DNA from 3 places in the Shewanella sp. BF02_Schw genome. Region 3 is predicted to be linked to each of the others. Evidence: predicted binding sites of a transcription regulator. Region 3 holds the regulator's gene; each other region holds the start of a gene.

Region 1 (11,186 bases), on a different contig from region 3:
TAGCGGTAGCAGGAGTTATTGATGGTAAGTTGCCATTAGTTCAATTACTGCGAATGCTGGGTAAGACGCCCATCGCATTGCTGATTACCTTATTAGTGTGTTTGGTGGTCTTTGCTAAAGACTACGGCATGCAACCGCTTGAAAAACTGTGTGGCGATTCATTAGGGCCAATTTGTGCGGTGATATTAGTCACGGGTGCTGGTGGCATGTTTGGTGGTGTGTTACGTGCCAGTGGTATAGGACAAGCGTTAGCGGATGCATTATCCGATACCGGTATGCCGTTAATTGTGGCCGCATTTGTTATTGCCACCTGTTTGCGGGTGGCGCAAGGTTCTGCAACTGTGGCATTAACCACTACAGCTGCATTAATTGCGCCCATGGTTGCGGCAACGGCTGGATTAAGCGCTGCTGATTTATGTTTTATTGTGATTGCCATTGCTGGTGGTTCAACGGTGTTATCGCACTTTAATGATTCCGGTTTTTGGCTGGTAGGGCGTTTGATGGAAATGGACGAGAAAACCACGTTAAAAACATGGACAGTGATGGAAACTTTACTCGGCACCATAGCTTTTATCATTGTTGGTATCTTGAGCATACTGTTTTAAATATCAATCGGTTATCATTAACAGTGACGAATTGACGTTTTAATACTAACAAAGCCGCAATAGCGGATTTTGTTAGCCAGAATATTGGCTTAATTTAGTGTATTTATGACTCTAGGTTATGCAAACACTAGCTGGCTAGTGATTTGTGATCGGGCTTGTTCTAACGCTGAATCTGCACGCAAAATAAGGCGGTCGATAGTGTCGTCAGCTTGCCAGTTAGATAACCCGACACAGGCACTAAAGCGAATGTGCTTACCGCTTTCTGGTTCGATTAGCTCCGTATGTTCGATACTATGACGAATACTCTCGGCTATTTTTAGTGCAATATTTTTGCTGCTAGCTTGAATGATGGCAATAAATTCATCACCGCTCCAACGGGCGATTAAGTCAGTTTCAGCAAGCTTACTTTGGCAATGCTGAGCAAAGTGAATTAACGCTTTATCACCCATATCATGGCCAAACAAATGGTTAATTTGCTTTAAATCATCTATACCCATTAAGACACAATAAAGGTGTTCATGCACAAGGGTGCTATGGGTCATTAATTGCTGACTAAAATGGATTAACCCTCGTCGATTAAGGGCTTTTGTGAGGTAATCAACATAGATTTGTTTATCGAGTTTGTCTTTTAATAAATAAGATTCGGTGACATCGATCATGGTAACTTGAATAGCGGGTTGCTGCTCCCAACTGATCACCGTCTCAATTAATTTCACCCATATGATACGACCGCTAAGGTGTAGGCATTTGATTTCAACAGGATGAGGTTTAACTTTATTCGCGAGTAACGCAGCGTTAGCGTCTAGGCGCTGTTCTTGATAGCTTGGTTCAATCACATCCAAAATTGAGGCGAGTGACATAATACTTTGGGTATTAGGGTAACCGAATAGTTGTGCTAATGTCTGATTGCAATATAGCGGGCTAAAGTTGCGATGTACTAATACGCCTTGTACAGATCCATTGACTAATTGCTGATAGCGACTTTCACTTTGTACTAAAGCTTGTTTAAGTGTTGTAGATTCAGTTAAATCCACAATCGTGATTTGTAGGGCTGATCGTCCTTGCCATTCAACTATGTGTTCAATAGCTAATATATTGAGTTTCAAACCTAAACGGTTACGGTTAACGTAGCTGCGTACCTGAGGTTTTTCTATACCACTCATTAATGCGTAGTAAGTGTGTGTGGCTACATCCTGTAGTTCGGGATCGATTAACTCTAGAACACTCTTTAGCGCTAAAATATCTTGAGCTGTATTATAACCGAAGATTTTTGCATAATTATCATCGGCATAAAGTGGTATAAAATCTTGATGAATAACTACACCATAATGAGCATCAAAATCCAAAATCGTTCCTTGTTTGAATGTTATATTTTAATGTAGCATTTTTACTCGATAAATATTCTAGCGCTTTTGGTTATTTGTACCCTGATGTGATGTGATGTGTAAACTGGGTAAACTCGGCAATATGAGATCATCTTCGCACTTACCGTTGTTAAGATCATAGCATTTTCATAAAAGTGTCATTGCCATAATGTTATTACATCATTATGGCTCCCCTGCGTCGTTTCGTTTTTAGTCCATCGACAGCTCTTTTAATTTACGCGTTAGGGTATTACGACCCCAACCTAGACGTTTAGCGGCTTCTTGTTTATGGCCTTGAGTATGTCTTAGTGCTGTTTCAAGTAAAATACGTTCAAATTCAGGTTGCACTTCAGTGAGTAAATCACTTTCACCTGCAGCCAGCTTTTCATCAATCCAATCAGTTAATGCGGTTTGCCAGTCACTTGCTCCAGCTTGTTTCTGCTGGGTTGCTACTGGGTCTTTAAGCAATTCTGGTGGTAAATCTTGCGGTAAAATTTCTTGTCCGGACGCCATTACGGTTAACCAACGACAAGTATTCTCAAGTTGACGAACATTACCCGGCCAAGGAAGGTTAGCCAATTTTACCGCGGTTTCTTTAGTGAGTATTTTGGGTTCAACGCCAATCTCTTTCGCTGCGGTGCTTAAAAAGTGATTGGCGAGTTGGGCAATGTCTTCACGGCGCTGCGATAACGGCGGTAAGTGTACTCTGATCACATTGAGGCGATGAAATAAATCTTCGCGGAAGGTGCCTTTTTGCACCTGCACCTCAAGATTTTGATGTGTCGCAGCAATAATACGTACATCAACTTGCACTGCTTGATGACCGCCGACACGATAGAACTGGCCGTCGGCAAGGACTCGTAATAATCGCGTTTGCACATCGATTGGCATGTCACCAATTTCATCTAAAAATAGCGTGCCACCATTAGCTTGTTCAAAACGACCTTGGCGCACGTTGGCGGCACCAGTAAAGGCGCCTTTTTCATGGCCAAAGAGTTCAGATTCAATCAAATCTTTTGGGATGGCAGCCATATTTAATGCAATAAAGGGTTTGTCCTTACGCGGGCTGTGTTTGTGCAATGCACCAGCGACTAATTCTTTACCAGTACCAGATTGGCCATTGATGAGCACACTGATAGATGAGCGAGATAATCGGCCTATGGCACGAAACACTTCTTGCATTGCCGGGGCTTCACCAATAATTTCAGGGGTTTTTATGGTGGTATCAATAACGGGTTGTGGTGCTTGCTCTGTTGCATGTGTGAGTGCGCGTTCAACTAAATTAATGGCTTCATCAATATCAAATGGTTTTGGTAGGTATTCAAATGCACCTGCTTGATATGCGCTCACGGCACTGTCTAAGTCTGAGTGGGCGGTCATGATGATCACTGGAATATGCGGATAATGCAGTTGTAAGCGATCAAGCAAGGTTAAGCCATCAGTACCTGGCATGCGGATGTCTGAAACGATGACTTGAGGTTGTGATGCTTCTAAAGCTTGCCACAAGGATTCTGCAGCAGCAAAGCTAGCCGTTGACAGTGATGCGCCTTTAAGGGCTTTTTCGAGTACCCAACGGATCGAACTATCATCATCGAGGATCCAAACTTGTTCACTAATGTTCATGTTACTACCTCATTCTGCCTACAAAGGCATGCTAGTTATTGTAATGGCAGGTTAATAATAAATTCGGTATGCCCTGGTGCCGAAACACAATCAATGCGACCGCCGTGTAATCGGGCAATGTTATGCGCAATGGATAATCCTAACCCTGAACCCTCGTCACGTCCGGTGACCATAGGGTAGAAGAGGGTATCCATTAACTCAGCAGGAATACCGGGGCCGTTATCAATAATGGATAAGGCGAGTACCACTTTATAGCGCTGTGTTCCAATGGTGACTTGATGTTGAGTGCGAGTGCGAATGACAATATCGCCACCACAATGTTCTAACGCTTGTATCGCATTTTGGACAATATTCAATACAGCTTGCTGCATTTGATCTGGATCCATCTGAATATCTGGAATCGATGGATCATAATCTCGTTTTAAGCAGATATTGTCTGGCAGTGCCATTTCGACTAACTTAAGCACTTTTTGAATCACTTGATGGATATTGTGTTCAGCATGCTGCGTTGGTCGTTGTGGGCCAAGTAAACGGTCGACTAAATTACGTAATCTATCTGCTTGTTCGATAATAAGACTGGTAAATTCTTTTAATTCGGGCGAGTCGAGCTCTCGCGATAACAACTGCGCAGCGCCTCTAAGGCCGCCCAGTGGGTTTTTAATTTCATGGGCTAAGTTACGTACCAAAAACTGTGCAGCTTGTTGTTGGGCGTCCATATTAAGCTGCTGATGAATGCGACGTTGTTGGTCTACTTGACGTAATTCTAAAATGCTGAGGTTATTGTCATTTTCAATTGGCATCAAGGTGATATCAATGGTGTGATGTTGGCCGTCTAGGGTTATTAATGCGGCGGTATTGACCGTGAGTCCCTGGGCGGCATTAATGGCATCGCGCAGTAATTGTGGCTCAACCCCCATCAGTTGATAAAGCTCAGGAAGCGTTTGCTCGAGTAGCTTATGGTTACCTACTCCCAATAATTGTGCGGCCGCGGCATTAGCATAGCTCGGCTTGAGCTCGTTATTAATAACAAGCACTGCGGTGACTAAGTGATTGAGAAGGTTATTTGTGTCCATTAGCCGTCCTAGTATAGGGTTGCACCATTATAATGCACCACTTTGGTGCATATCACAACCCGGAACACACAAGCACTTTGTAAGATAAATAGTCACGCAAAATTTCATAAGCTAATGAATAAACTGATTTTTATCTTAATCATTTAGACTTTTTTGCAGGTCCAAATACAGATGCTTGGTGAAGGAATATCTTTCTAGGAGAGCTTGATGCAAGGACTTTGCCGCTTTGTGTTACAGCGTTAACAACCAACGAGTGTTCACCTCTATTAATGCCCGTTAATTGGAATATATTCGATGCTTGAGCTGGGGCTGCGATAATACCATCGACTAATAATGTCATTAGCACGCCACGAGGTAATTGAGGGGTGACGCTCACTGACACGGTAAATGCGCCATTATTGTCACGCACAGTAGCTTCTTCTTGGGGAGAGGTAATCGAAATCGTGTAGTTAATTGATGCTTCTGTTGTTGGGATGACATTGATTTTTGTTGGGGTGTCAATCGTCATGTTGTTTTGGGTGTTTTCATTTAATTCAACAGCTTCGGCATTATTTTTTTGTTCATCTGAGTAATGAACTTTGCCATTTTCATCTACCCAACGGTATACGGTAGCAACACTTTGGGCGCTCAATAATAGCAAACTAATAAGTATGATAAGGCGCATGATGTACTCCATAAAACGACAGTTTTAATAGAGTAGACGTTTTTATAAAAAAAATCAGCTTAAACTGTTTAGTTAAGCTGAATCGAAGCGGCGATATTAAACCGCTATTGTTTATTTAGGTGCAACAACACTAGATGTATTGGCAGCAGTATTCTGAAATTTGATCTGTTCGGATACTGAAGCTCACATTTGGTGCAAGCTCAAACTGGCTTGCTTCAGCATATGCAACCCACTCAGTTTTACCCGGTAATAACACGTCAAATTTGCCAGAAATAACCTGCATTATTTCACCTTGAGCCGTTGAAAACTCATATTCACCAGGCAATACCACACCAAAAGTTTGTTTACTACCATCAGCTAATACTACGCTTCTGCTTATCACTTTACCGTTAAAATACACATTGGCTTTTTTAGCGACGCTTACCTGTTGCAACATACTCATATATTTTCCCTAAAAATGATCTTGGTTTGAATCTATCTGCGTTTACGTAAAATATCTAGTTAAATGTTTTCATGTTGTATCACGAGAGTCGCTTTGCTGCTAGAGACAGCTTCAGAAACGATAACAAGCGATAATAAGCGAACGCTGCGTGCAGTCTAGCACCTAGGCTCTTGGCTCGTCATCGCTTGTCATCTCAGGGATAGAGAAAGCTTCGCTGCTAAGCTGTTGACTTTATAGCCTCTAGCCGCGGAGCGTACTAGCAGCGCAGCGTCCTAGGCTCTTTCGCTCGTCACCGCTTGCTACCAATATTTTTAGCCTCCTGTATAGACTAGACAACAAAAAGCCCAGATGCATGCATCTGGGCTTTTTAGGTCTCAATGAGTGGCAGACGTTGCCACTCATTGATGGTAATTAGCTGCGGTTATTACGCTTACGCTCATTCTCAGTTAAGAATCTCTTACGAACACGGATGTTCTTAGGAGTTACTTCAACTAATTCATCATCATCGATGAATTCAAGAGCTTGCTCAAGAGTCAATGTGATAGGCGTAGTCAATACTTGTGCTTCATCAGTACCTGATGCGCGCATGTTAGTAAGCTGCTTACCTTTCAAACAGTTTACTGTCAAATCGTTAGAGCGAGCATGAATACCCACTACTTGACCTTCATACACTTCAGCAGCGTGACCAATAAACATACGACCACGGTCTTGCAAAGCAAATAGAGCGAATGTTAGTGCTTTACCTGTTGCGTTTGAAATCAATACGCCGTTAGCGCGTTGACCAATATCGCCACCTTTGTGTGGACCGTAGTGATCAAATGAATGATAAATTAGACCAGTACCAGATGTTGCTGTTAAGAATTCGGTTTGGAAACCAATTAAGCCACGGCTTGGGATAACGAAGTCGATACGTACACGACCTTTACCATCAAGCTGCATGTCTTTCATTTCGCCTTTACGAACACCTAATTTTTCAATTACGGTACCTTGATGATCTTCTTCAACGTCAACTGTTACAGTTTCGTATGGTTCATGTAGCTCACCATCGATTGTTTTTAGAATAACTTCTGGACGAGATACGGCTAATTCATAACCTTCACGACGCATGTTTTCAATTAAAATCGATAAGTGTAATTCACCACGACCTGAAACGCGGAAACGGTCTGGACTTTCTGTTTCTTCAACGCGAAGTGCTACGTTGTGAACTAATTCAGTCTGTAAACGTTCAAGAATGTTACGTGAAGTAACATACTTACCTTCTTTACCCGCGAACGGAGAAGTGTTTACTTGGAATGTCATCGTTAGTGTTGGTTCATCAACAGTTAACGGTGGCATTGCTTCTACTGCATTCACTGCACAGATAGTATCAGAGATTTTAAGCTCGCCTAAACCTGTAATAGCAACGATGTCACCAGCATTTGCAATTGGCACTTCAGTACGGTCAAGACCCATGTAACCTAATACTTGGCCCATTTTACCGTTACGTGTCTTACCGTCAGCGCCAATAATGGTCACTTGTTGGTTAGTCTTAACGCTACCACGAGTAATACGGCCAATACCGATAACACCCACGTATGAGTTATAATCGATTTGAGAAATTTGCATTTGGAATGGAGCTTCTGCATCAGCATCTGGGAAAGCTACTTTCTCAACGATAGTTTGGAATAGCGGCGTCATATCATCGCTTGCTACATCTGGATCTAACGTTGCAAAACCATTTAATGCCGAAGCATAAACGATTGGGAAATCTAGTTGTTCGTCAGTGGCACCTAAGTTAACGAATAAATCGAATACTTGGTCAATAACCCAATCTGGACGAGCACTTGGACGGTCAATTTTGTTGATAACAACAATTGGCTTAAGGCCTTGAGCGAATGCTTTCTTGGTTACAAAGCGAGTTTGTGGCATTGGGCCATCAACTGCATCAACCAACAATAATACTGAGTCAACCATAGATAGAACGCGTTCAACTTCACCACCGAAATCGGCGTGGCCAGGAGTATCTACGATATTAATACGGTAGTCGTTCCACTGGATGGCAGTGTTCTTTGCCAGAATGGTGATCCCACGTTCTTTTTCAAGATCGTTAGAATCCATAACCCGCTCAGTAGCTTCTCCACGAGATGCAAGGGTTCCTGACTGCGCCAACATTTTGTCAACCAAGGTTGTTTTGCCATGGTCAACGTGGGCAATAATGGCGATGTTACGTAAATTCTCTAGCACGGATAAACCTCTAAACCAGCAAATAAAAAAAAAGGATCTAACAGTAGTTATAGATTATAGCTACTGTAAAAAAGCGTGCCATTCTACTTCACAGCAGCTTTTGTAGATAGGATTATTTTTGAACACTTGTAAATCTATCGCTTGCTATGGATTAATAAACAGCATAAAACGTATATATATGAAGCATAACCATGGTGTAAGACAAAACTGTGACATTGGCTAAAACAGCAACATTAACATGACGCACCATTATGGACTTTTGCACCATGATGAAACATAGTGATGCACGAGGTTGGTGCAAGGTTATGGTTTAGAAGATTTGGAAACTTTCTCATCTTCATAAAATCAATTAGTTAGCGATCTGGCATGAATATCGCTTTATTGCTGATAATTATGAAAAGATTCGTTTTCCAGGTGCATCATCTGGCGAATAGCAAGATTATTTAAGGGACAACCCTTTACCCTACCGGAGGCTTGAGAATGTCAGTTGAATCAGTTTTAAAACAACTTGTAGAGTTAGAAGTTAAGTTTGTAGACTTACGCTTTACCGACACTAAAGGTAAAGAGCAGCACGTTTCTATTCCTTCTCATCAAGTAAATGAAGATTTCTTTGAAGACGGTAAAATGTTTGATGGCTCTTCAATTACAGGTTGGAAAGGCATTAATGAATCTGACATGGTGCTAATGCCAGATCCAACCACTTTCGTATTAGACCCTTTCACAGAAGAAACAACAGCGCTTATTCGTTGTGATATTTTAGAACCTGGTACTATGACAGGTTATGATCGTGACCCACGTTCAATTGCTAAAAAAGCTGAAGCTTACCTAATTTCTACTGGTATTGCTGACACAGTATTGATTGGTCCAGAGCCAGAGTTCTTCTTATTTGACGATGTCCGTTTTGGTACCGACATGTCAGGTTGTTTTGTTAAGATTGACGCAAAAGAAGCATCATGGAACTCAGCTAAGAGCTATGAAGAAGGTAACACGGGTCACCGTCCAATGGTGAAAGGTGGTTATTTCCCAGTTGCACCAGTTGATTCGTCACAAGATTTACGTTCGGCAATGTGTTTAGTACTTGAAGAAATGGGTCAAGTAGTTGAAGCGCATCACCACGAAGTAGCAACAGCGGGTCAAAACGAAATCGCAACACGTTTCAACACGTTGACTAAGAAAGCTGATGAAATTCAAATTCTAAAATACGTTGTTCATAACATGGCGCATGCTTATGGTAAGACAGCGACATTTATGCCAAAACCAATCGTTGGTGACAACGGTAGCGGCATGCACGTGCATCAGTCTTTAGCTAAAGACGGCGTAAACTTATTCGCAGGTGATAAGTATGCTGGTTTGAGTGATTTAGCGCTTTATTACATTGGCGGCATTATTAAGCATGCTCGTGCATTGAATGCGTTCACTAACCCAAGCACTAACTCTTACAAGCGTTTAGTGCCACATTTTGAAGCGCCTGTAATGCTTGCATATTCTGCACGTAACCGCAGTGCTTCAATTCGTATTCCAGTGGTACCAAGCCCTAAAGGCCGTCGTATCGAAGCGCGTTTCCCTGATCCACATGCAAACCCATACTTAGGTTTCTCAGCATTACTTATGGCTGGTCTTGATGGTATTCAAAACAAGATCCACCCAGGTGAAGCAATGGATAAAGATTTATATGACTTACCTCCTGAAGAAGCTGCTGAAATTCCACAGGTTGCAACGTCATTAGAAAACGCACTTGAACATTTACAAGCTGACCATGAGTTCTTGACTAAAGGCGGCGTATTCAGCGAAGACTTTATCCAGTCTTATATCCAACTTAAAACGGCTGAAGCAGAACGTGTTGCACGTACTACTCACCCACTTGAGTTTGAGATGTACTACAGCTTGTAATTCTTGAATACAATTGCTTAAACAAGCAAACCAATAAAAAACCCGATAATTGATTATCGGGTTTTTTTTTGCTCAAAAGAGGTGAGAATGATAGTTTTCAGCAAATGTCAGAAGAGGTGATAAACAGCCGTGAAGAGTTATCTCAACGAGTCAGAGATCGCACTGCAGATTTAGTTATTGCCAAAACTAAAGCGTTACATTTAGCCAATCATGATGTGGTGACTGGACTCGCTAATCGGTTGTCGAACAGGCAGGCAACTGAGCGTTTACGGGATAAAAAACAGCCGTTCTCAATCCTTTTTATCGATCTCGATGGATTCAAAGTCATTAATGATACTTACGGGCACGGCATTGGCGATGCTTTGCTAGTCAAAATTGGTTAACAGGTAAGTAAGCATTTGTTTCCGAGTGAAATTCTTGCGCGTTATGGTGGTGACGAGTTTGTATTACTTTTACCGAATGATATCGACAGTGACGCTGTTATGGCCACTGCCAACAGTGTTCTTAAACTGATCAAACAACCTTTTCAAATAGGCTCACATTCTTTAATCATTAGTGCATGTATTGGCGCTGCCATTTATAATGGTGTTGATAGCGATACAGATAGCTTAATCCATCGTGCTGATGTTGCGATGTATCAGGCTAAACATGCCGGCAAAAGTCAGGTGATACTGGCTGATTAATATTTTAGAATAGAGATTAATGTTATTTTTTATTTGGCTGCAGGATGTCTAAATTGATACATACATGCTCATTTAATCATGGTTGTTTTTCGTGGCGTAAGCCGCAAGGGTTTAGCTTAATAGAACTTGTGGTAGTGATTATTATTTTAGGCATTCTTGCTGTCGTGGTTGCTCCGAAATTTATCGATTTAAAAAGTAATGCTTACGCGAGCAGTATGCAGGGTGTTGCAGCAGCAATTAACAGCGGTAAAACTTTGGTCTATTCAGCTTGCGTGATAAGCGCCAGTTGCGATGAAACGGCCCCTGGAGCCAGTAATGGTTTGGGCAATAGTATTACAGTACAAGGCCAATCAGTGACTCTAGCTTACGGATATCCGCGTCATACCTCAGCAGGTATCATCAGGATGATTAACATTGCCGACAACGGTAGCGGTGGTGAATTTAACATCACAACATACGATGTTAATAATCGAAGCGGGTTACGTATTCGTCCTAATGCGGATTATGCTGCGAATAAATGTGAAATTAGATACTCTCAGCCACAAGTTGCAGGAGAGTCACCTTTAGTTGTCGTCGATATTGACGAGTGTTAAGTGCTCTTGTTATTCGCGAGTATCAC
Region 2 (11,186 bases), on a different contig from region 3:
CAGCATTATATTTTGTGTCAGACACGCATTTATATGGTCGTTATTGGGGGGCGTTAACAGAATGCGACTATGTCCATTTTGAAGCATGTTATTACCAAGGCATTGAGTACGCTATCGCTAATCAATTATTAGTTTTTGATGCAGGAGCACAAGGCGAACATAAAGTGGCTCGAGGTTTTCGTCCTGTGAAAACCACCTCAAGCCATTTTGTTGCTCATGAAGGTTTTAATGATGCCATCGGTGCTTTTTGTCAACAAGAGCAAGCTCATATCGACATTTATATACAGCAAATGTGCGAACAACTGCCGTATAAATCGATTGAAAATACATAAAATAGTATGAGGTTAATTACTCATCAAATGTGCTTTCTGGGTTAGCCTAGCGCTAGCCAAATACCAACCAGTATCATTAAACTTCCGGCGATACGATTCATCCAGCGGATATTATCGCCTCGACTTAAAAATAATCGTAAACTCTTACCGCCGCTGGCATAAGCCAGCATCGACACACTTTCGGTGACCATTATAATACCAAGCAAAACGGCGAGTTGTGGCCCAACGGCATTATCTACATTAATAAACGGCGGTAATAGCGAAATCATAAAAGCCCAACCTTTAGGGTTGGCAATCGCGGTAATAAATCCTTGGCTGATTAAGCTCATGCGACTGGCTTTAACTTCAATACCAGTGATGATGGCCATTTTGCCTTTAGCACGCCACATATTAATGCCAATGTAGCCAAGGTAAGCGCCACCCACCCACTTAAGAATATCGAACACCTGTGGGTAATTTAGCATGATGCTAGCAACCCCAAGTACTGCTGCAATGGCGACCAACGCCACGCCCACTAATTCACCTAACATCATCCATAAGGTTCTGCGTACACCAATACTCATGCCGAGTGTCATGGCTAAAGTCATGCACATACCGGGGGTGATAGACACAAAAAAGAACGTTGGAATAAACACAGCGAGTACGGCGTAATCTGGCATTAGAAAGGTCTTTGATTAGAATGTAGATGGCAGAGTGTAAAGGCCTAAAATGATAAAAACCAGCAATTTGCTGGTTTTTATGTATCACTTAGTGTCTATAAAATTACAGCACGCCGCGTTTCATTTGATCGCGTTCAATCGATTCAAACAACGCGGTAAAGTTACCTTCGCCAAAGCCAAGGTTATTTTTACGTTGAATGATTTCAATGAAGATAGGCCCAAAAAGATTTTTGGTGAAAATTTGCAATAAATAACCGTCATCATCGCCATCAACCAAAATCTGGTGATGCTTGATACGGTCGTGATCTTCGGTCACTTGTGGCAACTTCTCGAAAATGGTGTCGTAATATTCAGGAATAATATCCAGTGTTTTGATTGAGGTGCCTTCCATAGCATCGAGAGAGGCCACAATGTCACGACTTCTGAATGCCAGATGTTGAACACCTGGGCCATTGTATTCACCTAAGTATTCATCAATCTGATTTTTGTTATTGCCTTTACCTTCGTTAATCGGGATACAGAAACTGCCGTCTGGAGAGCGTAGCGCATAAGATACCAAAGCAGTTTGAGCGCCGCTGATGTCGAAATAACGTACTTCGGTAAAACCAAAGATGTCTTTATAAAAGTTAGCCCATTTTTCCATGGTGCCTTTGTAGACATTATTGGTTAAATGGTCGACTTCCATAAAGCCTTTCTCAGGCGTTACGATAGGCTGTTCTAAATCGACAAAGTCAGTTTGATAAATATTGTTTTGTTCACCAAAAGTGTCAATAAAATAAATCAGACTGTCGCCGATACCGTAAATAGCTGGGTAGGGCATGTCTTTATTGGCATCATCGGCTGGTTTTGCACCACGGGCAACGGCTTCTGTAAATGCAAACTGTGCATCTTCTACACGCCAACCCATTGAACAAATAGCCGGACCATGAGATTTGGCGAATTCTGCAGAAAACCCTGCACGGCCTTTATTCAATAGAAAGTTAATGTCATTTTGTTTGTAGTAAACAATGTCATTATTTTTGGCTTTTTTTAACATCGAAAAACCAAAATCAATGAATACTTGGTGCATGTATTCTGTATCTGGGCTAGCAAATTCGGTGAATTCAATGCCTAAAAGGCCCAGTGGATTTAGTTCGCTTGCCATTTTGTTTTCCTTTATTTTATGTCAACACGCAATCACTCTTTGGTGACTTGGGTTAGCTATAAATGTGGTCTTAGTTTTCTAACCAAGAGCGGTTGTAATCATCACTCATGCAATTTTTGACATGAGCGGTTAAATTCAGTGGGGCGAAGGTATCAACCATCACCGCATATTCGTATGTTTCGGTTTTGCCGATAGAGGCTTCTGTGCGACCAGGTTGAGGCCCATGCGGCACACCTTTTTGGTGTAACGTCATATAGCCCGCTTCAATGCCTGTACGGCTCATAAAGTCACCATCGACGTAATACAAGACTTCATCGCTGTCGATGTTGTTGTGGTAATAAGGTGCTGGTATCGATTTCGGATGAAAATCGTATGGGCGTGGCACAAAGTTACAAATGACAAAATTGTGTGCAGTAAACACTAAATGCTCAGACGGTGGTAAATGAATCTTGCCAACTTTTGGTGCATATTCACTGATGTTAAATGCCCAAGGATAAACGCAACCATCCCAGCCTACTAAGTCAAATGGATGCCATTGCAGTGTCATTTTTTGATAGCGATCACCAAATTTACACATTAACGGAAACTCACCTTTTTCAACCACGGCATCAGCCAAGGTTGGCGTACGAATGTCTCGTTCACAGTAAGGTGCAGATTCAAGCATTTGGCCGTATTCGTTTCTGAAATGCTTTGGCACTTCGACCATTGAGGATGATTCAATAACAAACAAGCGTACATTTTGATAATCGTTAAATTTAAGTTGGTACGTCGTCCCGCGTGGAATAATTAAGTAATCCCATTTATTGGTTTCAATGACACCGTATTCACTCAATAATTGGCCTTCACCCTCGTGAATAAACACCACTTCGTCAGCATAGGCATTTCGATAAAACTCATTGGTGTCTTCAGTCACTTTCGCGGTGTACATGGCGACATCATTATTGAAAAATATTTTATTTCGGGCGCTAAAAAAGTTGCCTTGGCAGTCGGCTTGGCGCGAGTCTAATTTATAATTTTGAATTAACGAGTCTTGCCATTGTTCACCATGAGATAACGAATAAGGTTGAACGTCTATCGCTTTGGTTGGCATATTGTGATGATATTTATTGGAGTAGATATTCGAAAAGCCATGGGTTGAAAATAATTCTTCACGGTACAACTCGCCATTGTCTTTTTCGAAGGCAATGTGACGTTTGGTCGGGATCTGACCTTGTTTAACATAGAATGGCATCTGATTGTCCTATGGTGAATCGACTGCGAGTGTCGTGGCGTTTATGTTATTTGTTGTTATGGCCTAATCGCATTGGGCAAACCAATATGTGATCTAACTTACAATTTAGTGGTAAAGATCAACAAAAAAAAGAATAATAAATAACTCAACACAATCTATTTTTTAGATTGTTATGTTAACTTTACATTTGTGTATGGATAACGGGACAGTGGAAATCTTATGCGAATAGATATCGATGCCTTTAATGTACTGCAAGTACTTGTTGAAGAAGGAAGTTTTGCAAAAGCTTCAGAGCGATTACACAAGGCGCAATCGGCAGTAAGCTATCAGATTAAAAAACTAGAGCAACATCTCGGCGTGACATTATTTAATCGAGATCATTATCGAGCGGAATTAACACCCGAAGGGAAGGTTATTTTGGCCGAAGGACAACGACTGTTACAGCATTTAGCCAATATTGAACATCTGGCCAGTCGTTTTAGTCAGGGTTGGGAGCCCAAACTTGAGTTAGTGATAGACGGTGCTTTACCGATGGAACCGATCATGACCGCGCTTAAGCGCATGTCAGAACACAACATACCGACTAAAGTGCAGCTTAATATGGAGTTTTTAGGCGGGGTACAGCATCGCTTTGAGCGCGACCAGGCCGACTTAATGCTGGTTAAGGATTATCGTACTGGCCCCTCTTATCATCCTAAACCGCTACCTGCTATTACCAGCGTGCTAGTCGCGTCATCTCAACATCCATTAAGTCAGCTTAAAGACATTAGTTTGCCTGAATTGCAACAACATGTTGAGTTAACCATAGAAGATTCATCTCCTGGTAAACGTGACCGTGATGAAATGCAATTTGGCGGCGATAAAGTCTTTTATTTGTCAGGCTTTATCATGAAAAAAAATGCCTTACTAAAAGGCCTGGGTTTTGGTTGGATGCCGGATTTTTTAATTGCCGAAGAATTACATCAAGGACTACTTATTGAAGTTGATTTTATTGGTGGTAATCGCTTTAGTTTTACACCGCAATTAGTGTCCACACTTGAACGTCCGCTTGGGCGAGCTGGGCAGTTATTTACCGAGCTTATTTTGCAAGAATTTGCTCAATATCAATTACAACAACAATCAGGATTGAGCGGTGCGGGTTTAGGTTAACGATGGACACAATTGGTAAACAAATGCAGTGGCAACAGAACGCGGATATTTTATTGAAATGTTGTCATGTTAAATGGATGATCATTTTGTTACCTTAAATCATCCATAAGGAATAATGCCTTAATACTGAATTGGGCAACTGCAAACATTAAATAAATTTTTAAGGAATGAAAATGAGCATGAAAAGTCATGAAGTAGATTATGAAATTATAGGTTCTAGTATGCAGCTGGTTGAAGTTGAATTAGACCCAAATGAGTCTGTTATTGCTGAAGCGGGTGCGATGACTTACCTCGAAGAAGACATTATGTTTGAGGCCAGAATGGGTGATGGCTCTGAACCAGAATCCGGTTTTTTTGGCAAGCTACTTGGTGCAGGTAAACGGGCCATTTCGGGTGAGGGTATTTTTATGACCCACTTTACTAATCAAGGTCAACAAAAACGAAAAGTGGCATTTGCTGCGCCATTTCCTGGCACTATTTTGGCTATAGACTTAGCTCAACATCAAGGCGAACTTATCTGCCAAAAAGACAGCTTTTTAGCGGCAGCCTTAGGCACGCAAGTAAGCATGAAGTTTAATAAGCGATTAGGCACCGGTTTCTTTGGTGGTGAAGGATTTATTCTACAAAGCCTTAAAGGTGATGGCATGGCGTTTGTGCATGCTGGTGGGACACTGATTAAAAAAGAATTACACGGTGAGACATTGCGGGTCGATACCGGTTGTTTAGTTGGATTCACTCCCGGAATTGATTATGACATACAACGTGCAGGCTCATTAAAGTCGATGGTATTTGGTGGTGAAGGTTTGTTCCTTGCAACCTTAAAAGGCCATGGGACTGTGTGGTTACAAAGCTTACCGTTTTCTCGTATGGCTGACAGAATTATTGCTCATGCACCATCAAGTGGTGGCAAAGACCAAGGTGAAGGTTCTGTACTTGGCGGAATAGGGCGAATGATTAACTAACATGGGCATTGCGTGATCTTATCACTGTGCCGTTAGTATTTGAGCTCAGACTATTTATAGCTAATAGTGTTTACGTAGTCTGAGCTGTCTTTAGGAGGCTGATTTAAAGAAGATGTTTACTGGCCTGCTGACAAGCTGGTCTGTTTTAATTCAAGGTTACCGATGCAAGGTCATCAATCTAACGTTATTATTCTAAGGTTGTTAGTTGCATAATGTGTTGGTATTGCAACTGTGTGACGGGCTGAATACTCAGGCGGGCACCTTTAGCCACTAATACCATATCTTGCAGCGCGGGATCGGCTTTCAATTGCTTCAAGCTCACAGGCTTAGAAAATTTGGCCATAAATTGAATATCGACTTGCCACCATCGAGGCGCATTAGCGTTAGATTTTGCATCAAAATACGGTGAACGGTTATCAAAAGCACTGCTATCAATTTGAGCTTCACTGCTAATTTTTGCTAAACCCACAATGGCAGGAACTTTACAGCTAGAGTGGTAAAACAACACTACATCGCCAATTGTAATTTGATCGCGAATATAATTACGTGCTTGATAGTTACGAATACCTTGCCAAGCAACAGTTTGCTGCTTACTCATCTGTAGATTATCAATACTAAAGTCGTCTGGTTCAGACTTCATTAACCAATAGTTCATGTGATCCCATTATTGTCTTTAAAGTGACTGAATAACCTTTCAGTGCTTAAGAATGGCAATGTACACGGTGCAGATACGATTAGGCAAATAAAAAGCCGACAGCATTATGCTATCGGCTTTTTACAACAGTGGTCATTCAGCGGTTATTAACGAATGTTAATAAGTCGGTTTGGCAATAACGGTTTGACCAATAGGGGTTAAACTTAATAAGGCTAACTTAAGATGTTGTAACGCGAACGGAATACCTATAATCGTTACAAAACAAGCCAGAGCATGGACTAGATGACCAATCGCGAGCCAAATACCAAAGCATAAAAACCATATTACATTACCCACCAAACCTAACGTGCCAGTGCCAATATCTTCTTGGCCTGAAATGTGTTTTCGGTTAACGGTCTCTTGTCCAAATGGCCAGAAAGCCAGTTCGCCAATAACAAAACAAGCACGACCAAATGGGATGCCAATGATACTGATAAAGCACAGTATTCCAACAAACCACCAAGCTAGGCCCATAACAAAACCACCCATTAAAAACCAAGCAATATTAAAGATTAAGCGTAAAAGAGACATTTTCATTCCTATCAATAGTCAATATTCTCAATATAAAGCCATTTTCATGCCATGTTTTCAATTTGTTGATTATTAAGGATTAAGTGTTGCTGTGGTATTGTATAAATAGAACAGTGCGAGGATTCACGCAAATGAATCGATGAGATTTATCATTTTTTAGTTAAAATGCTCATATTACAGTTGATTGAGACAATTCATGTTTTCGATAAGCCCAGTGCAAACGATGAACTTTGCTGGCCGCAGCATCTACATTAAACGAGATGATTTATTACATGCTGATTTTAGTGGTAATAAAGCACGTAAATTTTATCATTTTTTACATCATGATTATTCACATATTACCCAACTAGTGGCATCGGGTTCGGCCCAAGCCAACTCATTATATTCCATGTCAGTATTGGCTAAGCGGCAAGGGTGGAAATTTGATTACTATGTAAGCCATATCAGCGAGTTTTTATTACAACATCCTCAAGGCAATTATGCCGCTGCGATACAAAATGGCGCCAATATTATTGATGTTAGTCATTTGACCGATGTTGAAAATCTTCAAAGTATGCATTTAGACGATGCGATGCAATATATTGTTTCATCGAATCCAAGCTACGCAGATAAAAAACAATTACTTTTTATTCCTGAAGGTGGGCGTTGTGAGTATGCCGAAACCGGGATAACACAACTTGCCTGTGAAATAATTCAATGGGCGCAAGATCAACAAAAAAATAAGCTAAAGGTATTTTTACCCTCAGGTACGGGGACCACTGCGGCTTATTTAAATAAACAACTTACTCAACAATTGGCTCATTTATCATTAACGAAAGTTTTTACCATTGAGGTGTTAACTTGCAGTACCGTGGGAGGGGATGAATATTTACGTCAACAATTCTCACAATTAGTCGATGAGGTTTATTTTCCTACAATTATTAATGATGGTCATAAATATCATTTTGGCAAACTATCACGACGTTGTTTTGATATGTGGAATACAGTATGCCAGTCGGGAATTGAATTTGAATTATTGTACGACCCGGTTGGATTTCTAGTGTTACAACATTATTTGAATAGTAAAACTGCCAATGCAACCGATATTCTCTATATACATCAGGGGGGAGTTTTGGGAAATAAAACAATGTTGCCAAGATACCAACGAAAATTTTCGCACACTGTTTAATTACAGGGTGAATGCAAGATGTTTTTTCTATAAGTTGTTGATATAAAATTAGATATTTTAGAGGGGTTAACTGGGATGTAACGCTGAAGAATAACTTAAAATGATGCGAGTGAGTTATTCATTTTGCCCTGTTTTAATAAACATCGGTAAGTGAGAGGAGAATACCGAGAAATGAGTTTATTAAATAACAGAGCAAATGATTAACGCAAAGCGTTAGGGGGTATTACTTATTGGCAGAGATTAACCATTTCATGAAGTTTAATGCTTCAATACGTTTTGAAAAGGTTTTTTTGTTTTTACCTAGGCTGTCGGTAAAAGCAATTGAATTCTTGTTTGACGAGATAGAGTTAACCGGAAAGCTAACTGAAATTTCGTGTCCATTCATGTTGTATGACATAGGTCACACTCCTTCTTATATATTCACCATTAGGTGAGAAAATTGTTCAATAAAATATCCTTGGCATTTTTTAGTGTTGCAAAAGATTAATGTTTCGAGATTTAACTTAACCTATCCTTTACTCACTAATCAAGTGTTGATATGTAAATAGTTGATTAAGGTCTATTTTATGCTTGCAACATTGATGTTGTCACATGACATATAGCCATAAAAAAATTAATACATATTTAGTACTTAACTTTGTAAGTTAAACATAGTTTTATGACAACAAGATGACGTGAATATAATTTAAATTATCATATCAACAGAAATCAATTGAAATCAAAAACGATGTACAGAAGCTTGTCTTGGGTTTATTTACGAAGTGAAGTTGAGCAGACTTACAGGTAGGTAACCAAAATTAACAAGAAAACTAAATCTGTGTGGATAATATACTGAGTGTTTGCATATGGCAATAGTCTTTTTCAATTTTTAATCAAATTAATGCAGTTTTCGATTAAAAAATAGCAATTAGTGACTAATCATCGACAATTCTCACCTTGCTCGGATGTCGATAGTGTTAAAAGGGATGACGAAAATTCACTCATCATCCCTTATTGCTGGTACAACTTAATGATAAATAGCGGCCAAGTTGTCGATGCACAAACCTTAGTAGTTAACATTTTAAGAAACTAACGTAATGGTTAGTAAAGTAAATCGCCAATTGGATTTAATAGTTTGCTGAACCCTTTAGTGAAGTATAACGGGGCATCGACAATGGTATAGCACAAACAACCTTCAAGTGTTTTTGGTGAATGTTGGTGCTCTTTATCAAGCAGCATAAAATCACCAGGCTTGTAGGTGTTGTAACAGTCGCTGAACTCACCTGCGAGCAGTAATGTTAGCTCTGCACCTTTATGTGTATGTTCAGGAATTTCACCATTTGCTGCGATATGCAACAAGCTTGCTCTTGCTTGTGGCTCTCCGGTATCGAGTCTCAAACGGCTGACTTTACCAATACCCTGCCAAGAAGCATTAATTTGCTTACGAAATACCTTAGGCAGCGGATAATGCTGACCTTTAATACTAACGCTATTGTCTTCAATCGGATCAACTGTACTAGCTTGTTCAACCTCTAAAGTATCTAAGGTTGAATTTAATAGCTGCTCGAGTAGTGCGTCTAATTGATTATTATTAGTGTCTACCGACTGAGTTTTTACGGCCGACTCAAACTGTTGCTCAGACAACGCAATTGTCACCTGGTCAAGTTGTTGCTGGCAATGAGGACACAATTCAGCATGAGCGGAGATAGCAATCGACATCGATAGCGGCAACTCGCCTTTAGCATGGAGAGACAGCAAATGCTGGTCTGGGTGGTAATTAATCATAGTGTTTCTCCATAAAGCTTTTTAATTTTTCCAAGCCAAGTCTGAGTCGTGATTTAACCGTTCCAATTGGAATGTTAAGTTTGTCTGCTAACTCTTGTTGAGTAAGCTCTTGCATATAAATACCTTGTACTACTTGGCGTTGTAGAGGAGGTAATTCTTCTACATGCAGCAATAAAGTTGCCGATAATAAAAAATCATCGTCGTTGTTTTCAGCTTCATCAGACTCAAATAAAGGCCAAATATCATCACCGAAAGAATCTTCACGGTTATGTTGTACTTTACGGAGCATGTCAAAACATTGATTACGCATGATGGTAAATACCCAAGTACTTACCGCTGCTTTGTCTGCATTGTAAAGATGGGCTTTTGTCCATACTCGAGTCATTGTCTCTTGAACTAAATCCATGGCTAAGCCCTGTTGGCTTAAGCGCTGAACACCAAAAGAGTTAATTTTTGGGCCAAAATGCGAAAAAAGTTTTGCAAAAGATGCTTTGCATCGATCATTAGCCACCTGCATCATTAATGACGCAAGCTCATCAGCCATTGGATTGGGTTCGTTTGATTTCATAGCACCGCTTAGTTTAATTAGGGATCTTTGTGCAAGATGCCCCTTATCATAACGACTTTGTGTGCTTTGTGATTGAACATTTTCCATTATTTCACCCGCATCCAATAAATAACTCATTGAGCATAAGAGATTACGTCATTATGCTGTGGCTATCCTGAGCTCAAACAAGCTGCAGTATCATTATCTTATACGTGGCATTATTGGGTTCGGATCACAGTTCTGTATTATTTTATAATGTCGGCTAAGAATGATTTAGCTAATTGATGATCATGGCTATTGATACACTGATATTTTTCTTTGGAACTCAATGGGATAATTTCAAGCCATCGCTGACAAACCCACGCAATATCATTAAAGTTTTCTTCAGAATAGTGGGCAAGATGCTGTGGGTATTGCTGTAAAATTTGCTTTAACGTATTGCTAAGTGCTTTATCTTTTTTACGCTCATCAGTGTGATCGTGGCTCTGTTCAGTTTGTCGTTCAATGATATCGCACGGCCAAGAATCAATTAAGCTGACATCGGCACGCTTTAAACCGTCACTATCAACACTTATTTTGTTAATAATGAACGTTTTTTGCCCTTGCACACTAATACCTAATAAGCCATCTTCAAGCGTTTCAAAGTCGATAATCTGGGTTAATGTGCCCATGGGTAATATGGTTTTTTTATCATCAGCCAACATACATAAGCCAAAACCAACACCACTTTTTAGCGATTCTGATACTAAGCGTTTATATCTAGGTTCAAAAATACGTAACTGGGTATATCCTTGAGGTAACAAGCAAATCGGTAATGGGAATAATGGGATGATCATAACGGCCCCTGAATGACTTTTAACGAATAATCTACACTGTTGTACGTACACAAACAGGTTAATGATCACCTTGATCTGTGGTTTAAACATGCCAAATTATATTGTGTTATGTGTGAAAAGTTATGCTCAAATGCATTATCAAGACGGGCTATTCATATGAACGTCTTAA
Region 3 (11,186 bases):
GAAGTCAAAATGGCCAAACTGCTGGTTTCGGGGAATTTATCAAAGCGCTTATCCATTGTTAACGTCACAACAGGCACTAATTTATGGCTATCAAGGGTAACATCAGTCACGCGTCCGACAACGACTCCGCCAACTTTTACCGGCGAACGTACTTTTAGGCCACCGATATTATTAAACTCAGCCACCAAGGTATAAGTCTGGGCATTGGATTTTACTTTCACATTAGCAACGTTGAATACTAATACGCAAAATGCCAACAAACCTGACAATAAAAATACACCTACTAATAACTCTATTTTCCGTGTCAACATACTATTAAACCACTTAAATTAATCTAAACAATGAAAAAATCTTAATTTCCAAACATGATTGCCGTAAGCAAAAAGTCCAGCGCTAAAACAGCTAAGCTTGCCTGCACAACCGTTGAGGTTGTCGCACGACTGATGCCTTCTGGATTGGGTTGAACTTCATAACCTCGGTACAAGGCTATCCATGTCACCACCACACCAAAAATAGCACTTTTTATCAAACAGTTAACAATATCTTGTCGCCACTCAACCGATGCTTGAAGAATAGACCAAAACGCACCACTATCAATGCCCTTCCATTCAACACCGACTAAGTGCCCACCTAAAATACCCACTAGACTAAACATTAACGCCAGTAATGGCATGCTAATGACACCCGCCCAAAAACGCGGTGCGATGATTTGCCTTAATGGGTCTATCGCCATCATCTCTAAACTCGACAATTGCTCTGTCGATTTCATTAAGCCTATTTCGGCGGTTAACGCAGAACCTGCTCGTCCGGCAAATAATAATGCAGCAACGACAGGCCCAAGTTCGCGTAATAAGCTTAACGCTACCATTGGGCCTAAGCTTTCTTCAGTGCCAAACCCAACTAAAATATTATATCCCTGCAGAGCCAATACCATGCCAATAAACAAACCGGACACTAAAATGATGACCATTGAACGAACACCAAGCACATAAACTTGCTTAATCAGTAATGGCGTGCCTTTTTTGATGTTAGGAAAATGCGCAATTGCGCGCCATAACATGATGCCCGCTCGACCATAACCCTGCACCAATCTCAGTGCATATTTGCCGGTGTCGGCAATATAATCAATTACGCCCACGAAGTAGCTCCTCTTGATAATCCTCTGCAGGATAATGGAATGGCACAGGGCCATCTGGCGCGCCTTTGATAAACTGGACCAGTTGTGGATTGTCAGATTGACGTAATTGCTCTGGTGTTCCATGTGCAATGACTTTTTTATCGGCTATCACATAGACATAATCTGCAATACCTAATACTTCATCTACATCATGAGAAACCACTACTGAAGTGAGTTTTAATGAATCCGACAACTCACGAATAAGTTTTACTAGCATGCCCATTGAAATAGGATCTTGTCCGGCAAAGGGCTCATCGTACAGCACCATCTCAGGTTCAAGTGCAATCGCTCGCGCCAATGCTGCTCGACGCTGCATACCACCAGATAACTCATTAGGCATCATATATGCGGCACCGCGAAGTCCGACAGCTTGAAGTTTCATCAATACAATGGTGCGAATAATCTCTTCAGGTAATCCAGAATGCTCTCTTAATGCAAACGCGACATTATCGAAAACATTAAGGTCAGTAAACATTGCACCACTTTGAAATAGCATACTCATGCGCTTACGCAATTCAAACAGATCTTTGCGTTTAAGCTTATGTATATCATGGCCATCGAATAAAACTTGCCCACTGTTGGGGGTTAACTGTCCGCCAATCAATTTTAATAGGGTGGTTTTACCGATACCGCTGGGACCCATGATAGCGGTTACTTTACCTTTGGGAATCGACAAAGAAATATCTTCATAAATCACATGTGAACCATGGCTAAACGCTAAATGGTTAACTTCGACCAAAGGTTTATTACTTGATTTGCTCATATCAGACATTGGCGTTGAGGAGATAACAGCCTTCCTTGCTTTAAGTTGAAGCGCAAATTGTACTGTAATTGTCGATTAAGCGACAACTATATCCATATCAACACGCTTCATTACCGGAGCAATTACTGTGCAATGCTTTCAATTTGATAAAAATCCAGCGAAAATAGTCGTTAATTAAATACTACTATCGGAATCACATGCTAGTTAATATCCTAATGTTAGTTGTTGGCCTTGCTGTTTTAGTTTGGAGTGCGGATAGATTTGTCTATGGAGCGGCGGCATTTGCCCGCAACTTAGGCTTACCTCCGATGTTAATTGGACTCACCATTGTTGCTATGGGTAGCTCTGCACCTGAAATGTTTGTTGCGGCCACCGCATCAATGGATGGCATGCGTGATACCGCCATTGGTAACGTATTGGGCTCAAACATTGCTAACATTACCTTAATTTTAGGATTAACAGCCTTACTAGGTGCCATTAGCTTAGATTCGAAGACCTTAAAACGCGAAATACCTATCATGCTTGCTGCTACGGTATTTGCCGGTTACACCTTGCATGATAATGTGTTGACACAAACAGAAGGTATCATGCTTATTGCATTACTTTTGTTGTTGATGGGATATTTCATTTGGCAAGCTACTCATGACAAAACCCCAGACAGCTTAGATGATAAACTTGAATCTGAGATCCCTAAAAATGTGCCAACCTTTCATGCTATCATTTGGCTGGTTGTCGGTATTATATTGCTCCCCCTATCAGCAAGTTGGATGGTCGATGGCGCTGTAGGTATTGCAACGTTTTATGGGTTGTCAGATCTGGTGATTGGCTTAACCATTATCGCAGTAGGAACCAGCCTACCAGAATTAGCGGCCTGTATTGCTGGAGTATTAAAAAAAGAACACGACCTTGTCATTGGTAACATTGTTGGGTCTAACTTGTTTAACATTCTTGCGGTACTGGCACTACCAGGATTGATCTCCCCTGGTGAAATAGATGCTTCAGCCAGTGGAAGAGACTTCTATATGGTATTAGGCACCAGTGCAGCATTAGCCGTTTTAGTATTATCCAGTGGCGCTAAGCAACAACTTACTCGCTGGCATGGCGCACTATTATTAATCACCTTTATTGCGTACCAAATTGTTGTCTTTCAGTCGCATTAGATTGGAGCATGAAGGTAAAGTATTAAGCTAACAGAGAGAGTCGTATGGTAAATCACACTCAATTTCGTCAATGGGGTCGTAAAGTCATTGATATAGAAAAAGCTGCCTTAGATAATTTATATCAATATGTAGACTCGGTTGAGTTTGACCAAGCATGTCAATTGATCATGCAGTGTAAAGGTAAAGTGATTGTCATGGGGATGGGCAAATCAGGTCATATTGGTAACAAAATATCCGCGACCTTTGCCAGTACCGGCACACCGGCATTTTTTGTTCACCCTGGTGAAGCCAGTCATGGTGATTTGGGCGCATTAGCCAAAAATGACATTGTACTCGCCATTTCCAACTCTGGTGAATCAAGCGAAATACTGACATTAATGCCTGTTATCCAACGTATGGGTGTACCAGTGATTGCGGTGACCGGTAAACCAGACTCTAATATGGCGCGTTTATCCAAAATCCATTTATGCATTCAAGTGCAAGAAGAAGCATGTCCATTAGGATTAGCACCCACTTCCAGCACCACTGCAACACTTGCTATGGGCGATGCATTAGCCATTGCTTTATTACAAGCAAAAGGTTTTACTCGTGATGACTTTGCCTTATCACACCCAGGTGGCTCTCTTGGAAGAAAATTACTTCTAAAAGTCGACGATGTCATGCATAAAGACGATGATTTACCGATCGTCAATGATGATATTTGTATTACTGAGGCACTTTATGAAATATCTAAAAAGGGCCTTGGCATGACGGCAGTAGTCGACCATGCCAATAAACTTGTGGGCATTTTTACCGATGGTGATTTACGCCGGGTTATCGATGCAGACGTGAATCTTCGAATCACTCCTATTGCCCAGGTTATGACCGAAAATTGTGTGACCTGCCCTGCGGGGATTTTAGCCGCACAAGCACTGCAAATCATGGATGAAAAGAGCATCAACGGACTGATTGTCGTTAATGAAAAACATCAACCGATCGGAGCATTAAACATGCTCGATATGGTTAAAGCTGGAGTCATTTAATCATGTCAGAATCAACCTCGTTTCACCAAGGATTTTACGGCCCTGTCAGCAATGATATTTGGCAACGAGCTCAAAAAATCAAACTGTTAATCTGTGATGTCGATGGAGTATTTTCAGATGGACGTATTTACCTCAGTAATGCAGGTGAAGAACTCAAAGCGTTCCACACTCGTGACGGTTATGGTGTGCGTTCTTTGCTTACCAGTGGTATCCATGTTGCCGTGATAACAGGACGTAAATCCAAGATTGTTGAAAACCGCATGACGGCATTAGGTGTAACACATATTTATCAAGGTATTGATAATAAATTTGAGCCTTTTGAGCAATTATTGTCGCTCTATAATGTGACTGCTGATGAAGTGGCTTACATTGGCGATGACATGGTAGACCTACCTGTAATGAAAGCCGTAGGACTAGCCGTTTGTGTCGGTGATGGTCATCCGTTTGTCAAACAACAGTGCCATATGACAACCACCCTCAATGGTGGCCACGGCGCACTGCGTGAACTCACCGATTTATTACTATTAAGCCAAGATAAATTTGCCAGTGCTCATGGTATGAGTATATGAGTAGAGTCACGCTAGGTATTATTGCTTTTTTTGGGCTTGCTTTTATATTGTACTGGCAAGCACAAGTAAAACGCAGTGAAATGGACGCGGTACAAATACGCGGTATTGAGCGCCCAGATTTTGTTGCAGATAACCTACGCACTACAGAATTCAACCAACTAGGTTTCGTCGAAAGTCGAGTCAGCGCCGAACACATGGAGCATTACGCCTCAAGTGACATCACTCACTTTACCAAACCTATTTACCTCATTTACCCTGAAAACGGTAAAGCACAATGGCAATTAAGTGCAGACCGTGGGCAATTGAATAAAAATACCAGCAAAGTCACATTAGAAAATAATGTTATTATTGATGCCATTGATATAGAAGAACCCCTGCAGTCACTGAGTACCCAAGCTATTACGGTGGATTTAACCACTATGATAGGATCCTCACAAGAGATGGTGTACATCAAAGGTAAAGGGTTTATTATTCAAGGTTTAGGCCTACATGCTGACTTGAATTCGCAAAAATTATCGCTACTAAGCCAGGTAGAAGGAACATATGAGCCACATTAATCGTCTCCACACTCGCGCCAATGTTATGTTATTAAGTAGCATACTTTGTATATTGAGTTTGCCTGCCATAGCGAAACAAGGGGATCTGAAACAAGAATTGAAAATCGCTTCAGTCAGTCAGTCTGCCGACATTAAGAATAATCAAATTGTTTTTAATGGTCCGGTAACGATTGTCCAAGGCACGATTAATATCAATGCAGATCAGTTACGGGCGTTTACCCCTGAAAACACCACCAGTAAGAGATTAATTGCTACTGGCACCCCGGCTACATTTTCACAAGAATTAGATGACGGTAAAATTGGTACCGCAAGTGCTAACGAAATTAGCTATGACCTTGCCACCACTACACTCACATTGACTGGCAACGCCAAATTGGATCAATCAGGTAGCCAGGTTACCGGTAATAAAATCAAGTACAACATCAGTGCTCAAGAGCTGATTGCCGAAAGTACTGGTACAGGGCAAGATCGGGTAATCACCATCATTCAACCAGAGAATTTCCAAGACGAGTCGGCGCCAAAGCAAAAACTCCCTGAAATTCCTGTTAACAAGCAGATCAAACCATGACCCAAATTACCTTAACCGCTGAAAATCTAGCTAAAAGCTATAAAGCTCGTCAAGTTGTTAAAGATGTGAGTTTAACGGTTAAAACAGGCCAAATTGTCGGTCTTTTAGGCCCCAATGGTGCAGGTAAAACCACCACCTTTTATATGGTTGTCGGCTTAGTAAAAAGCGATAAAGGCCGAATATTGATTGACGATGACGACCTTACTGCCGATCCAATGCATTTGCGCGCCCGCAAAGGTATAGGTTACTTACCACAAGAAGCCAGTATTTTCCGCAAGCTTACCGTTTACGACAACATAATGGCCGTACTGCAAACTCGCAAAGAGCTCAGCACAGACCAACGTATTGAACAGCTTGAGCATCTACTCGAAGAGTTCCACATTACTCACATACGCGACAGCCAAGGCATGTCGTTATCGGGTGGTGAACGTCGTCGTGTTGAAATTGCGCGCGCTTTAGCTGCTAATCCAAAATTTATTTTGCTTGATGAGCCCTTTGCTGGTGTTGATCCTATTTCGGTCATCGACATTAAAAAAATCATCCAACAACTTAAAAATCGCGGTTTAGGGGTATTAATTACCGACCATAACGTACGTGAAACGCTAGACGTTTGTGAGCGAGCCTATATCGTCAGCCAGGGTAATTTAATTGCCGAAGGCACACCTGATGAGATATTAAGTAATCAACAAGTTCGAGCTGTGTACTTAGGTGAACAATTCAAGCTATAGTTACTTTACTGGCCTTTTAGTCTAGCTAACTCATTTCATTGAACGATACCTAAACAACGTTAAATGTCATTGATGTTTATGGCAATCCATTACAGTTCGAGATTGTCATTTTTATGGAAAATCATCTAGGGATAAGCGGTAAATGAAAGCGTCACTCCAACTTAAAATGGGTCAACACTTAACCATGACCCCACAATTGCAGCAAGCCATTCGCTTACTGCAATTATCGTCATTGGAGCTACAGCAGGAAATCCAACAAGCATTAGATTCAAATCCATTGCTTGAAATAGAAGATGAGTTTTCTGAAGCAAAAAACTCCTTAAAAGAAAACCGCGACCAAGCGGATACCGACTTTAGTGACAACAGTATTGTTAATGTCGAAAAAGACACTTCCACCGTCGACATAGCAGAATCCATGACCAAAGAAACCATGGATGATTTAGCCATGGATACCACATGGGATGAAGTATACACAGCCTCACCTATGTCAGGTTCGGGCAGTGCAAGCATGCGCGATGACGACATGCCCTTTCAAGGTGAAACTACTGAAGGTTTGTACGAACACTTAGAATGGCAAAAAAATCTCACTCCATTTTCAGACACAGATCTCGCCATTGCCACCGCCATTATTGATGCCATTGATGAACGCGGTTATTTAACCCAAAGTACCGAAGATATTCTCGAAGCCATGGGTGATGAAAATGTGGAACTCGATGAGGTTGAAGCGGTATTAAAACGCGTTCAACACTTTGACCCTGTGGGTGTTGCAGCACGTGATTTAAGCGAATGCCTATTTATTCAATTAGCGCAATACTCTAACGACACACCCCATATCGATAATGCACGATTGTTAATCAAAGGCTATTTAGAGTTAATTGCTGGCCGTGATTTCAGATTATTGATGCGTAAAACAAAACTAAAAGAAAATGAGTTACGTGACGCAATCACTTTAATCCAGACACTCAATCCTCGTCCGGGCTTATTAATTACCCCCATGGATGATGAATACGTGATTCCCGATGTCACAGTATTAAAGAAAAATGGCCGTTGGGTAGTAGAGTTAAACCCAGACAACATGCCTAAAATTGGTGTTAATCAGCAATATGCAGCCATGGCTAGAGGCAGTAAAAACCCGTCGGATAGTCAATTTATTCGAGGCCATCTGCAAGAGGCTAAATGGTTTATTAAAAGTATTGAAAGCCGTAATGATACTTTACTTAAAGTGGCAAATTGCATTGTGCAATTTCAGCAAGGCTTTTTTGAATATGGCGAAGAAGCCATGAAGCCTATGGTGCTCAATGATATCGCTGAAGCTGTAGAAATGCATGAATCGACCATTTCACGAGTCACCACACAAAAATATATGCACACCCCTCGGGGCTTATTTGAACTAAAATACTTCTTCTCTAGCCATGTCAGTACTGACGATGGCGGGGAATGCTCATCAACGGCCATTCGTGCTTTTATCAAAAAGCTGGTTGCCGCAGAAAACCAGAAAAAACCACTGAGTGACAGTAAAATGGCTCAGCTTCTGGCAGAACAGGGCATAAACGTTGCTCGTCGTACGATAGCAAAATACCGTGAAGCAATGATGATCCCGCCCTCAAACCAACGTAAGAGTTTATAACCTACTAGGCAATGGAGGATTTTTTATGCAAATAAGTCTGACTGGGCGTCATGTCGAAATAACAGAATCTTTACGTGAATACATCCACAGTAAATTTTCAAAGCTTGAACGACACTTCGATCAGATCCATAATGTACACGTTGTGCTCAATGTAGAAAAATTACAACAAAAAGCAGAAGCCAAAATCAACATTAATGGCGCAGAAATTTTTGCAATGTCAGAAAGTACTGATATGTATGCTGCAATAGACGCCCTGATCGATAAACTCGACCGTCAGGTAATTAAACACAAAGAGAAGAATACAAAACACTAACGATGGAACTTTGTACCATTCTGCAGCCGGAATGCACTACCTGTGCCACACCGGGCAGTAAGAAAAAAGTACTGGAACTCATCAGCAATTTAGTCGCTGCCCAGTACCCAACCCTGTCTTCGCAAGAGGTTTTTGAAAGCCTGTTAGCGAGAGAGAAAATGGGTAGCACAGGTATAGGAAATGGCATTGCGATACCTCATGGTAGATTAACGACCATCGATCACCCTATCGCGATATTTATTAAATGTGAAGAAGCCATTGCCTTTGATGCAATCGATAAGCAACCCGTGGATCTTTTATTTGCTTTGTTAGTCCCTGCAGACCAGTGCCAACAACATTTAGGCACGTTATCGAGCATGGCCCAAAAGTTAAGCGATAAGCAAATATTGAAACAGCTTCGTAAAACTCACGACGCAACAGAACTTTATCAGGTTATTACTGCATGAAACTAGTTATAGTATCGGGACGTTCAGGCTCAGGGAAATCCGTTGCCCTGAGAGTATTAGAAGACCTAGGATATTATTGTGTTGATAATTTGCCTTTACCACTCATTGGCACATTATTAGCCCAGCTTAAAGGCAGTAATGATTTGGTTGCGATTAGCGTTGATGTTCGTAACATTGCAGAACAAGGTAAAGTGCTTCAAGACCAATTGGCACTACTTCAAAATGACACTGAAATTATCAGTTTCTTTTTAAATTCCAATGACAAAGTATTGCTTAAACGTTACAGCGAAACACGTCGATTACACCCGTTATCTAAAAATCATATTTCACTGCAAGAAGCGATAAAACTAGAAGGCCGTTTACTTGAGCCTATCGCAAAAATTGTTGATCACTATATCGACACTTCTGCGCTAAACATCTACGAATTAAGCGACCAAGTTAGGCAAATATTATTAGGCAGTGTTGATAAAGAGTTAGTGATTAACTTTGAATCTTTTGGCTTTAAACACGGCATGCCGACAGAAGCAGATTTTATGTTTGATGTACGCTTTTTACCCAACCCACATTGGGAAATAGAACTGCGTCCATTTACGGGTTTAGACGAGCCCGTACAAGAATTTTTAGGTCGTCAGCCATTAGTTAATAAATTTATTTGGCAAATTGAAAACCTATTTGAAACTTGGATGCCGCATTTAGAACGTAACAATCGCAGTTACCTTACCATCGCGATTGGTTGTACTGGTGGTCAGCACCGTTCGGTATATATTGCAGATCAATTAGCAAAACGATTTCGACAAGGCAGTAAACACACGGTTAATGCTCGCCACAGAGAATTAAATATCAGTGATACTAATAACTAAGTGAGCATAGGATCGCGTCAATGATCAAACTTGAACGCCAAGTGACCATTTCAAATAAATTGGGGTTACACGCCCGTGCCGCCACAAAACTCGCGATGTTAGCGGCGGATTTTGATGCTAACATCACCTTAACTCAAGGCGAAAAAAACGCCAGCGCAGCTAGCGTACTTGGGCTATTAATGCTTGAAAGTGGTATCGGTAAAATGATTAGGGTGACAGCTCAAGGCCCAGATGCTGAAGTAGCATTAAACGCAGTGTGTGATCTCATTAATGCTAAATTTGATGAATCTTGTTAATTTTTTAATCGCATTAAATTTATAAATAGCCTGTAATGTGTGAATAGCTGCAAGTTACTCATGCTTTAAGCCACCGTCATCCTTATTTTATGCGGCCTCTAAATGACTAGGCCATACTAACCAAACTGTCACGACATTGATGATCACCAGTAGACATCAGTCCCTCAAAAATATTAGCCCTTAGGTTTATCTCTCGCAGTTGATACCAATCTCATTAGTATCAGTTCATTCTGCGGGAGTTAGCGTTTAACATGATAAAGACATTACCGCTTCTAGCAACGGATCCAGTGCAACTCTGTTTCCGTGACGTGGTACGTCTATAGTATGTAAAGCAGCATTGGCTGCTGCAGAATTTCACCGCAGAAGTCATTTAAGTATTTTATTTCTGCATTTCATTGTCTTACGTAAAGACAGCTATTTCTGCATTTATACGCCTTGAACTGTACAACCTGAGAAACCCAGAATAATGACATACTGAATAATATAAGTATGACGAATAGGAAGTAGATATATGGGTAAAGAGTACCTAGACAATGAGATAACAGAACAACGTCTCAATCAACTCGTTCAAGCACTAGACAGTGGTCTGTTTGTCCATGCCCGTAACATGCTACATACCATGTCACCTAACGATGTCGCCCTTATTCTCGAATCATCACCGCCCAAAAATCGTCAGGTGTTATGGCAACTCATTGACCAACAATATGCTGGGGAAATTCTTGACGAATTAGGTGAAGAACTTAAAGATTCACTTATTAGCAGCATGACACCAGAGAAGCTTGCCCAGGCCACAATAGGCATGGATACAGATGACATGGCCTATATTCTTCGCAGTTTACCCGATAATGTTTACAAGAAAGTGCTCAAATCAATGCGAAGCCAAGACCGGGATAGAGTAGAGCAAGCATTGCGTTACCCAGATGATACTGCCGGCAGTATCATGAATACTGATACCGTCACCCTAAGACCAGATGTCAATATCGAAGTGGTATTACGCTATTTACGTCAACGGGGAAATTTACCTGATACGACTGATACTTTATATGTTGTGGATCGCCATGATCATGTTTTAGGCGGAGTAAGATTAGCTGATTTACTCA

The links. Region 3 encodes sigma-54, which starts transcription at its own class of promoters, with help from an activator protein. Its sites were predicted from a motif close to GTTGGCACGNNNNTNGNNT; they were not measured.
Region 1: the regulator sigma-54 is predicted to act here: its motif matches at 8,355-8,373, upstream of glnA (glutamate--ammonia ligase).
Region 2: the regulator sigma-54 is predicted to act here: its motif matches at 6,738-6,756, upstream of HNW13_RS05305 (YccF domain-containing protein).

Annotation. Positions count from the first base shown of each region.
Region 1 is NZ_JABKAW020000004.1:156,640-167,825, forward strand. It holds gene HNW13_RS15965 (GntP family permease) at 1-605, shown strand, start outside; gene HNW13_RS15970 (sensor domain-containing diguanylate cyclase) at 722-1,951, opposite strand; gene glnG (nitrogen regulation protein NR(I)) at 2,180-3,592, opposite strand; gene glnL (nitrogen regulation protein NR(II)) at 3,628-4,665, opposite strand; gene HNW13_RS15985 (DUF4124 domain-containing protein) at 4,805-5,329, opposite strand; gene HNW13_RS15990 (pyrimidine/purine nucleoside phosphorylase) at 5,460-5,771, opposite strand; gene typA (translational GTPase TypA) at 6,183-7,994, opposite strand; gene glnA (glutamate--ammonia ligase) at 8,475-9,884, shown strand; partial or broken gene HNW13_RS23545 (GGDEF domain-containing protein) at 9,989-10,567, shown strand; gene HNW13_RS23655 (prepilin-type N-terminal cleavage/methylation domain-containing protein) at 10,612-11,160, shown strand.
Region 2 is NZ_JABKAW020000001.1:1,173,024-1,184,209, forward strand. It holds gene HNW13_RS05270 (GNAT family N-acetyltransferase) at 1-332, shown strand, start outside; gene HNW13_RS05275 (LysE family translocator) at 374-991, opposite strand; gene hppD (4-hydroxyphenylpyruvate dioxygenase) at 1,095-2,135, opposite strand; gene HNW13_RS05285 (homogentisate 1,2-dioxygenase) at 2,206-3,366, opposite strand; gene HNW13_RS05290 (LysR family transcriptional regulator) at 3,586-4,515, shown strand; gene HNW13_RS05295 (TIGR00266 family protein) at 4,689-5,477, shown strand; gene HNW13_RS05300 (EVE domain-containing protein) at 5,665-6,132, opposite strand; gene HNW13_RS05305 (YccF domain-containing protein) at 6,289-6,702, opposite strand; gene HNW13_RS05310 (1-aminocyclopropane-1-carboxylate deaminase/D-cysteine desulfhydrase) at 6,899-7,870, shown strand; gene HNW13_RS05315 (hypothetical protein) at 8,094-8,267, opposite strand; gene HNW13_RS05320 (ChrR family anti-sigma-E factor) at 8,951-9,634, opposite strand; gene HNW13_RS05325 (sigma-70 family RNA polymerase sigma factor) at 9,627-10,289, opposite strand; gene HNW13_RS05330 (LON peptidase substrate-binding domain-containing protein) at 10,427-11,017, opposite strand.
Region 3 is NZ_JABKAW020000007.1:6,298-17,483, reverse strand. It holds gene mlaD (outer membrane lipid asymmetry maintenance protein MlaD) at 1-311, opposite strand, end outside; gene mlaE (lipid asymmetry maintenance ABC transporter permease subunit MlaE) at 353-1,138, opposite strand; gene HNW13_RS19955 (ATP-binding cassette domain-containing protein) at 1,125-1,949, opposite strand; gene HNW13_RS19950 (calcium/sodium antiporter) at 2,138-3,100, shown strand; gene HNW13_RS19945 (KpsF/GutQ family sugar-phosphate isomerase) at 3,145-4,122, shown strand; gene kdsC (3-deoxy-manno-octulosonate-8-phosphatase KdsC) at 4,125-4,691, shown strand; gene lptC (LPS export ABC transporter periplasmic protein LptC) at 4,688-5,248, shown strand; gene lptA (lipopolysaccharide transport periplasmic protein LptA) at 5,235-5,816, shown strand; gene lptB (LPS export ABC transporter ATP-binding protein) at 5,813-6,544, shown strand; gene HNW13_RS19920 (RNA polymerase factor sigma-54) at 6,687-8,171, shown strand; gene hpf (ribosome hibernation promoting factor) at 8,197-8,484, shown strand; gene ptsN (PTS IIA-like nitrogen regulatory protein PtsN) at 8,487-8,930, shown strand; gene rapZ (RNase adapter RapZ) at 8,927-9,790, shown strand; gene HNW13_RS19900 (HPr family phosphocarrier protein) at 9,811-10,086, shown strand; gene mgtE (magnesium transporter) at 10,598-11,186, shown strand, end outside.